One region of the Neptuniibacter marinus genome, then DNA from elsewhere that is predicted to be linked to it. Evidence: predicted binding sites of a transcription regulator. Region 1 holds the regulator's gene; each other region holds the start of a gene.
What was found. Region 1 encodes LexA, which represses DNA repair genes until DNA is damaged. Its sites were predicted from a motif close to TACTGTNTANNTANACAGTA; they were not measured.
Positions count from the first base shown of each region.

Region 2: a site for LexA is predicted at 2,128-2,147, ahead of ruvC (crossover junction endodeoxyribonuclease RuvC). Genes of this name have one in related genera too.
Region 3: a site for LexA is predicted at 1,748-1,767, ahead of uvrA (excinuclease ABC subunit UvrA). Genes of this name have one in related genera too.

Region 1 covers NZ_OZ245004.1:2,654,521-2,658,779, forward strand. The annotation lists gene dinG (ATP-dependent DNA helicase DinG) at 1-1,281, opposite strand, end outside; gene lexA (transcriptional repressor LexA) at 1,439-2,041, shown strand; gene ACOQOE_RS12555 (cell division inhibitor SulA) at 2,044-2,514, shown strand; gene ACOQOE_RS12560 (hypothetical protein) at 2,550-2,789, opposite strand; gene ACOQOE_RS12565 (DUF6586 family protein) at 2,816-3,340, opposite strand; gene topA (type I DNA topoisomerase) at 3,353-4,259, opposite strand, start outside.
Region 2 covers NZ_OZ245004.1:2,504,626-2,508,884, forward strand. The annotation lists gene ruvB (Holliday junction branch migration DNA helicase RuvB) at 1-208, opposite strand, end outside; gene ruvA (Holliday junction branch migration protein RuvA) at 220-852, opposite strand; gene ACOQOE_RS11900 (trimeric intracellular cation channel family protein) at 849-1,508, opposite strand; gene ruvC (crossover junction endodeoxyribonuclease RuvC) at 1,554-2,072, opposite strand; gene ACOQOE_RS11910 (YebC/PmpR family DNA-binding transcriptional regulator) at 2,252-2,992, opposite strand; gene aspS (aspartate--tRNA ligase) at 3,118-4,259, opposite strand, start outside.
Region 3 covers NZ_OZ245004.1:3,744,979-3,749,237, reverse strand. The annotation lists gene uvrA (excinuclease ABC subunit UvrA) at 1-1,589, opposite strand, end outside; gene ssb (single-stranded DNA-binding protein) at 1,881-2,432, shown strand; gene ACOQOE_RS17750 (ATP-binding protein) at 2,703-4,259, shown strand, end outside.

The DNA.
Region 1 (4,259 bases):
TTTCTCATCAGGAGATGCATAAGAGCGAGCTAAACCAAACATAGCCTGCATTCTTGAGAGAAAAACACCCATTTGCGGGTACCATTTTTCAGCAATGGATCTATCAATATCAGCCAACTCACCATCCATCGCCTCTTTTAATAGATCGACTATCTGCTCCAATTTGAGTACAACACGTTCGGCTGCCGTAGCGAAGTTATGACAAATAAGTTGCAAAGGCTCAGGAATAACCCCTTGAGCAAACCGATAACGGTCACTTGCCCCCTGAAGTTTATCTATTAATAACTGCTGCAACAGCAACTGCCACTCCTCAAGTGAACGCTCCATATCAGAGAAGGGGTTAGCCATTTTTTCTACATAGCCCTGCAATACCACATGCGCTGATGTGTCATTTAGCAGCTTATTTAATGAACGAGTAACTTTCGCCAACCAGCGCTGACTAGATTTAACACGTAATCTATAAGAAAAATGACCTGTAGTTTTCGTACCAAGATGGTGACCTTCATCAAAAATATAGATCGTATCTTCCGGAGCGGAAAGAATCGCACCACCGCCAAGGGAGAGATCAGCTAACACTAAGTCATGATTTGCAACAATCAGATCCCAACGGTCAAGCTCTTGTCGGGCTTTAAAAAAAGGACAAATTGAAAAATTACTGCAGCGCCGATTAGTACACTGCATATGATCACTGGTGGATAACCGCCAAATAGGATCAGCCACAGTATTTTTTAATCCATCACGATCGCCATCCCACTCACCAGAAGCATACAAACTCAGCAATTCCTGAACTTGAGAAATATCTGACTGATCAATTTTTTGCGCAACTTCATCTTCATACAACGCGATCTGGCCTAACTCATTTTGCTGCTCTAGTACTTTTTCTGCACTAGAAATACAAAAATACCTACCACGTCCTTTCGCCAAGCCATAGGTCAGATTAACGCCAGCCTCTGTTACTAACTGGGGCAGATCCTTCATGATTAGCTGCTCTTGCAAAGCAACTGTTGCCGTAGATACAACAACCTTTTTCTTTCGCTGCTGGGCAATGGGAACAGCCGCCAACAAATAGGCTAATGTTTTACCCGTACCTGTTCCCGCTTCTACCACACTAATATGCGAACCACCATTACGTTCGCCTTCACTGTTCTGCGAGATCGCAGCTAAAGTTCGCGCAATCTCAGCAATCATCATTTTTTGACCATAACGAGATTGAAGCCCACGACTACTTAAGAACGTACTATAGGCCTGCTGTATTGACTGTTTAAGCTGCTTATCTAACAAAGGAAGTACCGAACCTAGGATTGGATGTCTAGATGTAATTCTAACAGCTCACTAGGAAGAAAAACAAAAAACACTGTATAAAAAAACATAAGTTTCTTTACAAACGCAAAATACTGTATAAAAATACACGTACTGTATAAACAAACAGACAAATACTATGAAGCTAACGAAACGACAAACTGAAGTGCTTGAATGTATCAAGCGACACATCGACGAAACGGGTTACCCGCCTACCCGTGCCGATATTGCCCGGGACTTAGGCTTCCGATCAGCTAATGCAGCTGAAGAACACATGAAGGCTTTAGCACGTAAAGGAGCTATTGAAATTATTCCAGGTACATCACGAGGAATCAGAGTCCCTGAGCTCGAAGCCGATTTAGGTATACCTATTATTGGTCAAGTTGCTGCAGGCTCCCCGATATTAGCCGAAGAACATGTAGAAGATCACTGCACAATTTCGTCAAACTTTTTCCAACCCAAAGCAGATTATCTGCTTCGAGTAAAAGGTGAAAGTATGAGAAACATTGGCATTATGGATGGAGACCTACTTGCAGTACACCAATGTAATACAGCAAAAGATGGCGAAATTGTCGTTGCAAGAATTGAAGATGAAGTCACGGTTAAACGTTTTAAGAAAGAGGGAAATATCGTTTATCTTATCGCTGAAAATGAAGAATTTGAACCGATTGTCATTGACTTGAAAGAGCAAGAAATCGCGATTGAAGGCTTAAGCGTTGGTGTAATTCGCAGAGGTAACTAAAAATGATGGCACTTCCAGTAAGTACTAAGGCTCCACTTGTTCTTCTAAAAAACAAAGTATCAGCTAAAGTTACATCCCTTCCGGTAACCCCTTCTACAAAATCGGAGTTAGCTGGCAGTGTTACAGAGATTGTAGTGCAGAATAACAACTTCTCTAACATCCCTATGCTCATGCCTCTACTGGCACAACTGAGTCAAGATGATAGATGGTTTGTCTGGATTGCACCCCCTGTACTTTTACCTAAACAGCTTCTAGCTGACGCGGGCATAGATCTAAACAAAGTAATTCTGTTAAACCCAGATAACAAGCACAGCACCTTCGCTTTAGCTAAACAAGCCTTAAGCACAGGCACAAGCCACTCCGTCATTTCATGGCCTGGTTACCTTTCAGAAAAGGAGCTAAATGAGTTAGAAAATGCGGCAAAGCAAGGGCAAAGCCACGGAATAGTTATACGTCGAAGACAGCATAGCTAAGGCCCTGATAGATAAGAGGGCTTTTGCAATCCAGTTTAATGAATAATAGGTTCTGGCTCTGATTCAGACTCGGCATTATCATCCAAGTCAAAACCTGATTCGGCAACCATCTGAATACCCGCGGTTAACATGACCCGCGCTACGTCAAGATAGTGCCCATTTAACTTATCTTTCAACTCAGATGAGAAATTAACCTTAATCATTGGCTCCGCATCACTATCTGCATTCCGTATGGCCAATTCACCATTTTCAAGCTCTATTATTTCTAATACCATTTCCGACGCTATACCTGACACTTATTTTACCACTCCTGCATTCCTTCTCTCAGAGAATCAACTAACTGAGACAAAGCATTAAACCAACCTTCATACTCGACTATAATCGCCTTATCTTCCGCATGATCAGGATTAACCTGCAACACATGGATCTCTGACAGGCTTTTAGTATCGCTAGTAGCCCCTTTCTTATCCGCACCATGCCAACAGGCTTCATAAGCACCTATCATCTTATGTAGCCAAGCTGTCGAATCATTCTCTAGCACACTTAATTGTTTTAGCTCGGGGCTTTCAACACCGGTAACTTCAAGTTCAGCAGCTAACGATCGGTAACCCTCTAAAGTTTCAGTATCCACTTTATAAACTTCTGCTATTTCACGTAAAAACGCGTCATAAGCAGACATTAAGTGAAAAAGAACAGATTCATTAAATGATTCGATGAGTGCATGTTTATTCCAGCTGGTATCATCTTGAGCTTGCTTTAGTAGCTCAAGATGAATACGTGTAAAACTTAATTTCTGATTAGTCCGTGCTAAATAAATACCGCTCATGGAGTACCCTAACTATTTTTTCGCCTTTTTGCGGGCTTCTTCAACGACCCACTTCCCATCCTGATAGAATGCCCGCCAACCGGTCGCTTTACCATTGACCTCGGTCATGACGTATTGCTCCTTAGTCTTGCGACTATATCGAACAACCGTTAAATTTCCATCAGCATCTTTTTTAGGCGCACTAAACAAAAATTCATATTTAGGATCTATTTCACTTTGGTGCGGCAACAACTCAACAATTTTTGGTGCTCTTGTTTCCCTATTTCGTGGAAACTGACTGGCAGCAAGAAATAAGCCTGATGCCCCATCACGAAGAATATATGTATCCTCAACCTTTTCACAAGCCAATTCAGGCATAGGAACAGGATCCATTTTTGGCGGTGCAGCTTCACCACTTCTTAGCAACTTGCGGGTGTTTTTACACTCTGTACAACCAAAATATTTACCGAACCGACCTGTTTTTAACTGCATTTCAGCCGAGCATTTATCACACTCTAATACAGGCCCGTCATAACCTTTAATTCTATATTCTCCAGCCTCAACCTCAAAACCAGAACAATCGGGATTATTACCACACACATGAAGTTTACGTTTCTCATCTATTAGATAAGAGTCCATCGCCGAACCGCATATGCCGCAACGATGTTTATTACGTAAAATACGTGACTCTTCTTCGTCATCACCATCAACGCTAACCACCTCATCACCAGGGGTTAAGTTAATAGTACATTTACAACGTTCTTTCGGAGGTAAGCTATATCCAGAACAACCGAGAAAAACACCGGTACTCGCCGTGCGGATCATCATATGACGGCCGCAGTCAGGACAGCTAATGTCCGTCTCTGTCGGCGTATTAGGCCTCATCCCATGCTCATCACTTTGTGCTTCTTCTAATTTTGCAGAGAAATCCGCATAAAAC
Region 2 (4,259 bases), 150 kb from region 1:
TAGTTTTACCTAAGCCTGGAGGACCAAAGATAAGCGTGTGATCTAAAGCTTCCTTACGCATCTTCGCAGCCTGAATAAAAATTTCCATCTGCTCACGTACAACAGGCTGCCCCACATAATCTTCAAGGGTTTTAGGGCGAATAGCTCGATCTGTTGCCTCTTCTACAGGATTACTTAGCGGCGAGATAAATCGGTCAGCTTCTATCACTTACAATACTCCTACCCAACCATTGCTCGTAGAGCGTAACGAATAAGCGCTTCACTGCTACTTGTAGCACCTAAAGCTTTTACCGCTTGCGCTACCGATTTAGTCGCTTGAACAGGCTTATAACCTAAAGCGACCAAGGCGCTTTCAGCCTCAGATCGAGAATCAGCAACAGGTTCAAAAGCGGCCATATCTGGGCCATCCGCAGCTGACAGCTGAAATTCGCTTGAGCTTTCAAGGCCCAATGCCTGAATTTTATCTTTCATCTCAACAATCAAACGTTCTGCAGTTTTTTTGCCTACACCGGGTAATTTTACTAACGATGCGGTATCACCATCATTAACACAACGTACAAATTCGGCGGTAGAAATACCCGATAAAATTGTGATTGCAAGTTTGGGCCCTACGCCATTGGCTTTAATCAGCGTTCGAAACAGTGTGCGCTCCTCCCGTTCATAAAAACCATAAAGTAACTGCGCATCTTCACGGGTCACAAAGTGAGTAAACAAAATCAGCTGCGAACCACATTCGGGTAAGCGATAGAAAGTGTTCATTGAGGCTTCAACCTCGTAACCCACTCCATTCACATCAATAACCAATTGTGGAGGGCGCTTCTCTATTAACTCACCTTTTAATCGACCTATCACTGATCCTGTCCCTTTTTCATATCTTCTAACTTATGCCCTGCGACAATAAATTCTGGCAATTTCAAGTTCGCAAAAATGGTAGCCATGCGAACAACAAATACTATCGACATGGCTATAAGTACCAATAACTGCTCTTCTACCACCTCATAAAACGCAATATAGAATATCGCACCGACAATAGAACAAGTCGCATAAAGCTCGCCGTCACGCTGAAGTATTAACGGAATTTGACCTGTGAGAATGTCACGAATCATACCTCCGGCACAACCCGTTATTACCCCCATCATAACAGCGATAATCGGTGAAAATTCTAATGCTAAGGCTTTTTCAGCACCAAGAACTGTAAAGAGCGCTAACCCCATCGCATCAAGTATTAACAATAACCTTCTTGGGTATTGCATATAGCGACACACCACAAAAGCAACAACCGCAGAAATAATCGCTACCCAAAGGTAAGTCGTATCAGCAATCCAAACAACCGGGTGAATATCCAATGTGATATCACGAATAGTTCCGCCACCAATTGAGGTCACAATAGCTAACACTACCACCCCTAAAATATCTAAACGCTTCCCTTGGGCTGCTAAAGCTCCCGCAGTGGCGAAAACCGCAACACCCAGAAGGTCGGCAATATAGATAAAATATTCGTAACTCATGATTAAACTCTTATAAGTAACAATGCTGCCTAAGCAACTAGAAAATTAACGGCGCCAACTCGCATTTCGCGACGACATACTGCCCGATGTCTTAATCAAACTGCTACGTGTATGAGAATGACAAAGCGCAATGGCCAAAGCATCAGCGGCATCCGCTTGAGGCGCGCCTGGCAACTTAAGAATTTGAGTCACCATATGCTGGATCTGTGCCTTGTCAGCTGAACCTTTGCCCACAACAGATTGCTTAACTTTACGCGCTGCGTATTCATAAACAGGAAGGTCTGCATTAGTGCCTGCCACAATAGCCACGCCACGCGCCTGACCTAGTTTTAAAGCGGAGTCAGCATTACGTGCCATAAACACCTGTTCAATGGCCATCTCTTGAGGACAATAACGCTCTATGACCTCAGAAACCCCTGTAAAAACCTGCTGTAGTCGCTCTGGCAGCTCATCACCTTTGATGCGTATACAGCCGCTAGCAACATATTCATTTTTATTGCCAACACTATTAATCACACCGTAACCTGTGATGCGCGACCCTGGATCTATTCCTAATATAAGCATCTGTTTAATACATTCTGATTCAAATTGCGGTTCAAAATCACCAACCCAAAAAAAATACTGTTTATTTATACAGCAAAGAATACAGGAGCTAGCCCATTTTAAAAACCCTGAACCCACTAATATTGAGGAATAAAAAAAGCCGAGAGTATAATCCCGGCCATTAGAAAGAGGAAAGCAAATTATTCGTCCATCGATTCTTCAGGGATAATGGCATTGTGATAAACGTTCTGAGAATCATCAAAATCCTCTAGCGCATCGATCAGCTTTAGTATTTTTCGCCCCGCATCTACATCCAACTCAACCGTTGTTGATGGAATCATCGCAATTTCCGCATGAACCGGCTGCAAGCCTGCATCTTCCAAACCTTGCTTTACATCCATGAACTCATGCCAATCGGTGAACACATCTATAGAGTTATCATCATTAGTAACCACATCTTCAGCACCAGCCTCAAGTGCGGCTTCCATAACAATCTCTTCATCCAGATCGTCCCCAAAGGTGATCTGACCTTTCTTATCAAATAGGTAAGCAACCGAACCACTTGTACCTAAGTTTCCACCAAACTTATTAAAAGCAGCGCGTACTCCAGCAACCGTACGATTAACATTATCTGTCATACACTCAACAAGAATTGCCACACCATTGGCACCATAACCTTCATAGGTTAACTCATCGTAATTATCGCCTTCTGCGCCCCCTGCTCCACGTAGAATCGCTTTATCGATGGTATCGCGCTTCATATTAGCGCCAAGGCTTTTATCAACCGCCGCACGTAAACGAGGGTTGTCATCAGGATTACCGCCGCCCTCTTTTGCAGCAACCACAAGTTCACGAATCAGCTTAGTAAAAACCTTACCACGCTTAGCGTCTTGCGCCGCCTTACGGTGTTTAATATTTGCAAATTTAGAATGACCAGCCATCACCCTCTCCCTATCTACCGTATGTTTTAAAATAATGGTCTATAAATACAAATAAACTGCCCGAAGGCAGTTTATTATTAAGACTAAAAGGCCTCTTTAAGCGCCCTATTACTATAAAACGAAAACTAAGGCGTTTTACGTAATTTAATATTTAATTCACGAAGCTGAACAGCGCTCACTTCACCTGGCGCGTTGGTCATCGGGCAAGATGCACTCTGCGTTTTAGGGAAAGCGATAACTTCACGGATAGACTCCGAACCAGTCATCAGCATAATCAAACGGTCTAAACCAAATGCTAAACCACCATGCGGAGGCGCACCAAACTTTAGGGCCGTTAGTAGGAAGCCAAATTTATCCTCAGCTTCTTCGTCAGAAATACCTAGGATTTCAAGTACTTTGGCTTGCATCTCTTGATCATGGATACGGATAGAACCGCCACCCAGCTCACAACCATTAAGCACCATGTCATACGCACGTGACAGGGCCGCTAGCGGATCAGCTTTAAGCTCTTCTGGTGAGCAGCTTGGTGCCGTAAATGGATGATGAAGCGCAGTTAAACCGCCATCACTTGTCTCTTCAAACATTGGGAAATCAACAACCCAAAGTGGCGCCCACTCGCGCTGAGACATTTCAAGATCTTCACCTACTTTAATACGTAAAGCGCCTAGTGCTTCAGAAACCACTTTTTCTTGATCAGCACCGAAGAAAACAATATCGCCATTTTCTGCGCCTAAGCGTTCCATAATCGCCATCGTTACATCATCACCTAAGAACTTGATGATAGGTGACTGAAGGCCATTCGCGCCGTTTTCAATTTCATTCACTTTGATCCACGCCAAGCCCTTAGCACCATAAATGCTAACAAACTTAGTGTAATCATCGATATTTTTACGTGTCAGCTTAGCTCCGCCTGGTACTTTAAGTGCTGCAACACGGCCTTTAGGATCTTTAGCTGGGCCGGCAAAGACTTTGAACTCAATCTCGGCCATTAAATCCGCAACATCAACCAATTCCATTGGAAAACGGAGATCTGGCTTATCAGAACCAAAACGCTGCATCGCTTCAGAATAAGGCATGCGTGGGAAATCGCCCAGGTCAATACCCTTAAGCTCAAGGAATAGTTTACGAACCATTTTTTCAGTTAGGCCCATGATTGATTCTTCATCCATAAAGGATGTTTCAATATCAATCTGGGTAAATTCAGGCTGACGGTCTGCACGCAGGTCTTCATCACGGAAACATTTAGCAATTTGATAGTAACGATCAA
Region 3 (4,259 bases), 1.1 Mb from region 1:
AGAGTTTTAAGTAAGCGCTCATTATCACGCTGATGAAGACCTATAGAGGGTTCATCTAGAATATACATAACCCCAACGAGTCCTGCGCCAATTTGACTGGCCAATCGGATACGTTGTGCTTCGCCGCCAGAAAGAGTGTCTGCATTACGATCTAAAGAGAGGTATTCAAGACCTACGTTAACCAAGAAACTTAGACGCTCTCGAATCTCTTTAAGTATCTTGTCTGCTATCTCGCCCTGTTTTCCAACTAATTCTAGTTGATTGAAATAATCTAAACTGTCGCCGATAGGTTTTTTGACTATCTGCGGTAATGTATGTTCATCAATAAAAACGTGGCGAGCATCTCTGCGTAAACGACTGCCATCACAGGAGGAGCAAGGTTGCATATTTAGATATTTAGCAAGGTCTTCACGAACGGTATCTGACTCTGTTTCTTTGTATCGGCGCTGTAGATTATTGAGGACGCCTTCAAAAGGGTGCGCTTTATTAATAATATCGCCACGGTCATTCAGATATTTAAATGTGACCGTCTCTTTACCTGTTCCTTCAAGAATCAGGTCTTGGTGCGCTGGTTTTAATTTATTGAACGGTGTGTCCATATCAAAACCATACTGCTCTGCTACGGCTTTAAGCTGTTGAAAGTAATAAAGGCTTCTTCTATCCCAGCCTCTAATAGCACCTTCTGATAGCGTTAAGCTGGCATCATGCACTACTTTGCTTTTATCAAAATATTGCTTTACGCCTAAACCATCACAACTTGGGCAAGCACCGTGAGGATTGTTAAAAGAGAATAAACGGGGTTCTAGCTCCTGGATACTGTGTCCGCAGGTGGGGCATGCGAAACGAGCTGAGAAGATCAGTTCATCTGTCTCGTCTTCCATGTTAGCTACTTTTGCAATGCCGTCAGTTAAATTGAGAGCGGTTTCAAAAGATTCTGCTAAACGAGTTTGCAGATCTGGGCGTACTTTAAAACGGTCTATAACGACTTCAATGTCGTGCTTTTTATTTTTATCTAATTCGGGCGCTGAATCTAAATCTACGACTATGCCATCGATGCGGGCACGGATAAAACCTTCTGCGCGTAGGTTGCTAATCGTGTGGAGCTGTTCACCTTTTCTGCCCTGAACTACGGGCGCTAGAAGCATAAGCTTAGTGCCTTCTTCTTTTTCAAGAACTTGGTCAACCATTTGGCTAATTGTTTGGGCTGCCAAAGGAAGATTGTGATCGGGGCAGCGTGGTTCACCCGCTCGGGCAAAGAGTAGACGTAGATAATCGTAGATCTCTGTAATAGTACCTACTGTTGAGCGTGGGTTGTGGGAAGTTGATTTCTGCTCGATAGAGATGGCGGGTGATAGCCCTTCTATATGATCAACATCAGGCTTTTCCATCATTGATAGAAATTGGCGCGCATACGTTGATAGTGACTCTACATATCGGCGCTGTCCCTCTGCATATAGAGTGTCGAAAGCAAGAGAAGACTTTCCGGAACCTGAAAGGCCAGTGATCACGATTAACTTATCGCGTGGTATTTCAATATCAATGTTTTTCAGGTTATGGGTGCGAGCACCTTGGACCAGAATCTTATCCATGTTTACGCCTGTTTTTGTTCAGTGAATCAGTAACGGTGCAAACCACTTGTTACTGTGAGCTATTTAGCTAAATCTTACTCAATATTGACTCGCTTAGTGTATACCTAAGGTCGAGCAAACATACCATTATAAAGACTTTTACGGTTGCCTGAAGCTCTATCTTTATTTCTATACAGATAGATAAATTATGATTACTGTTTGCTATGGGAGTTCAACTGATCGCGTGGTAAGCTTTGCTGTTATATGCGTAGCTTTTAGCATCTGACGCGAACAAAGATTTTGGAGAGAAAAATGGCACGTGGTGTTAACAAAGTAATTTTGGTCGGTAATCTGGGCGGGGATCCAGAAGTACGTTATATGCCTAACGGTAATGCTGTAACTAACGTAACAATTGCAACGTCTGAATCATGGAAAGATAAGCAGACAGGTCAGCAGCAAGAGCGTACAGAGTGGCACCGTGTTGTCTTTTTTAACCGATTAGCTGAAATCGCCGGCGAGTACATGCGCAAAGGCGGTAAAGTTTATGTCGAAGGTGCTTTGCGAACGCGTAAATGGCAGGACCAAAGTGGTGCTGATCGTTACACGACTGAGATCGTCGCCAGCGAAATGCAGCTGCTTGATAGTCGTGGTGCAGGGGATGGCGGTGGCTATCAGCAGCAGCCGCAAGCAGGTGGTTATGCGCCCCAGCAGTCTGCACCAGCACCTCAACAGCCTGCATCTCAGCCTCAGTATGCGCCTCAGCAGTCTAAACCTGCTCAGCGTCCTGCGGCGCCCCAGCAGTCAGCACCAGCACCTCAACCTGCTCCTGGGTTTGATGACTTTGATGATGATATTCCGTTCTAGCAGTCTATTAGTGAAATTTGTAACGTTTCACATAGAGTGAACTTCCTTAAGCCCGCATTTGCGGGCTTTTTGTTTTTTTTGCGTTGTAAGTATTGTTAGGCAGTCTTGAGCGGTTTCCGATCGCTCAAGGCTGTCTTTGTGATCGGTTTTCGCTCATTAAGTCTGAGTGAGTTACTATTATAAGCCTGTTCCTTTCTGTTTGTGGCGTGGTGCTATTCTTGCTTATACTTGATTAATAAAAATAATATTGTCCAATAATAGGATATTTCTTTGAACAGTGATCATTTAGTAGTTCGGCATATAAGATCACAAGAAAGTGAAGCGGTGGTTGAAGTTGATATATTGCCGCATGGAGTTTCAAAAAATCGCCTTACATCGAAATATCTATGGTTATCTCTTCTCGTTGCGCTAATCCCTTTGATTGGATTTGCGAGCCTGTACGATTCCTACTTCTCTCAGTTAGTCACCCGCTTAACGGAAGAGCAACTGGCGACAAGGGTCGCTGCTACTCAAAATGAGTTTCGTGTTTTTATTCGTGAACGTAAGTTTGAGATTCAGGCGTTGACGGATCAATTTGATAGCCCTGAATATTTTGTTCCTGAGGGGCGACAGAATATCTCCTCAGAGCTTGAGAGTTTCTTGCGGTTACAAGTGGATGCGAGAAGTGTCTATGGGGTTGTATTTTTCGATGAAAGAGGTGAGGTTGCATGGAGCTTTCCAGATAAGCGGGAAATAGGTTTAATTTCTAAGAATAATATTTATGAGTTTGAAGGTGCAGAACTGATCGGCCCGTCAGCATACTCTATGGAGCGCCCTTCGGGAGTTGTTTTACGGGCTTCGCAGCAGTTGGATGTTAATACAGATCAAAGGGGTAGTATTGGTCTGGTTCTTCGATTTAATTCATTTACAGAGATATTGCGTGGCTTAGATCAGGGAAGCACGTTTCGGGTTTTGCTAAAGGCTGGGGATGGCAATACCTACGATGTGGTTGGTCAGCCGGTAAACGTTACTGAAAATTCAGTGCAAAAATTTAGTTTGCTACCGGGATGGTCGTTACAGGTAATACAAGATCGAGAGTTGGTCATGTCGCCGGTTGAAAGGATGCGTTATTGGCTAATTATTCTGATGATATTCACCGTAGCTGGGTTATTTTGGTTGCATATGAGCATCTCACGGCGTTTAAATCGACAAGTTGAAAGTCTGATTGATAGTGTTGAGCAGGTGGCCCTTGGTAATTTGGAGGCGCCAGTTGCCCATGTTCAAGGGATGGAGATGCTGCGCCTCACCCAGTCGATTGAGCGAATGAGACTTCAATTGAAAAAATTCATTCGGTCTACTTTAGCTATAGAGCGACAGGCGACTTTGGGCCAGCTAGCGGCAGGCCTAGCGCATGATATACGCAACCCCTTAACGACTATCCGCACAACTGTAGCAGCGCTCTCTCGACGAGAAAAAAATCCAGAAAATAAAGAGATGATGAGCCTCGTAGAGGAAGAGATCGATCGTGTGAACGATGTGCTTGAAAATCTACTTAACTTTGCTCGACCTCGGGACCCTTTAGCAAGCCGAATTGATGCGAAGGAGCTACTTAGTAGTGTTGTTGCATTGGTTGGAGCATCTGCTCGCAATCAAAATATAGAGTTACGCATGCAGTGTCCTCCATCTATGTTTTTGATAGCTGATGAAGGGCATGTTCGGCAAGTATTAATGAATCTGTTATTGAATGCGCTCGAGGCGATGTCTGTTCAAGGTGATTTGATCGCACTGGATGGATGTCAAAAGGGTGCAGAAATTGCGTTATCTGTCCGAGATAATGGGCAAGGAATG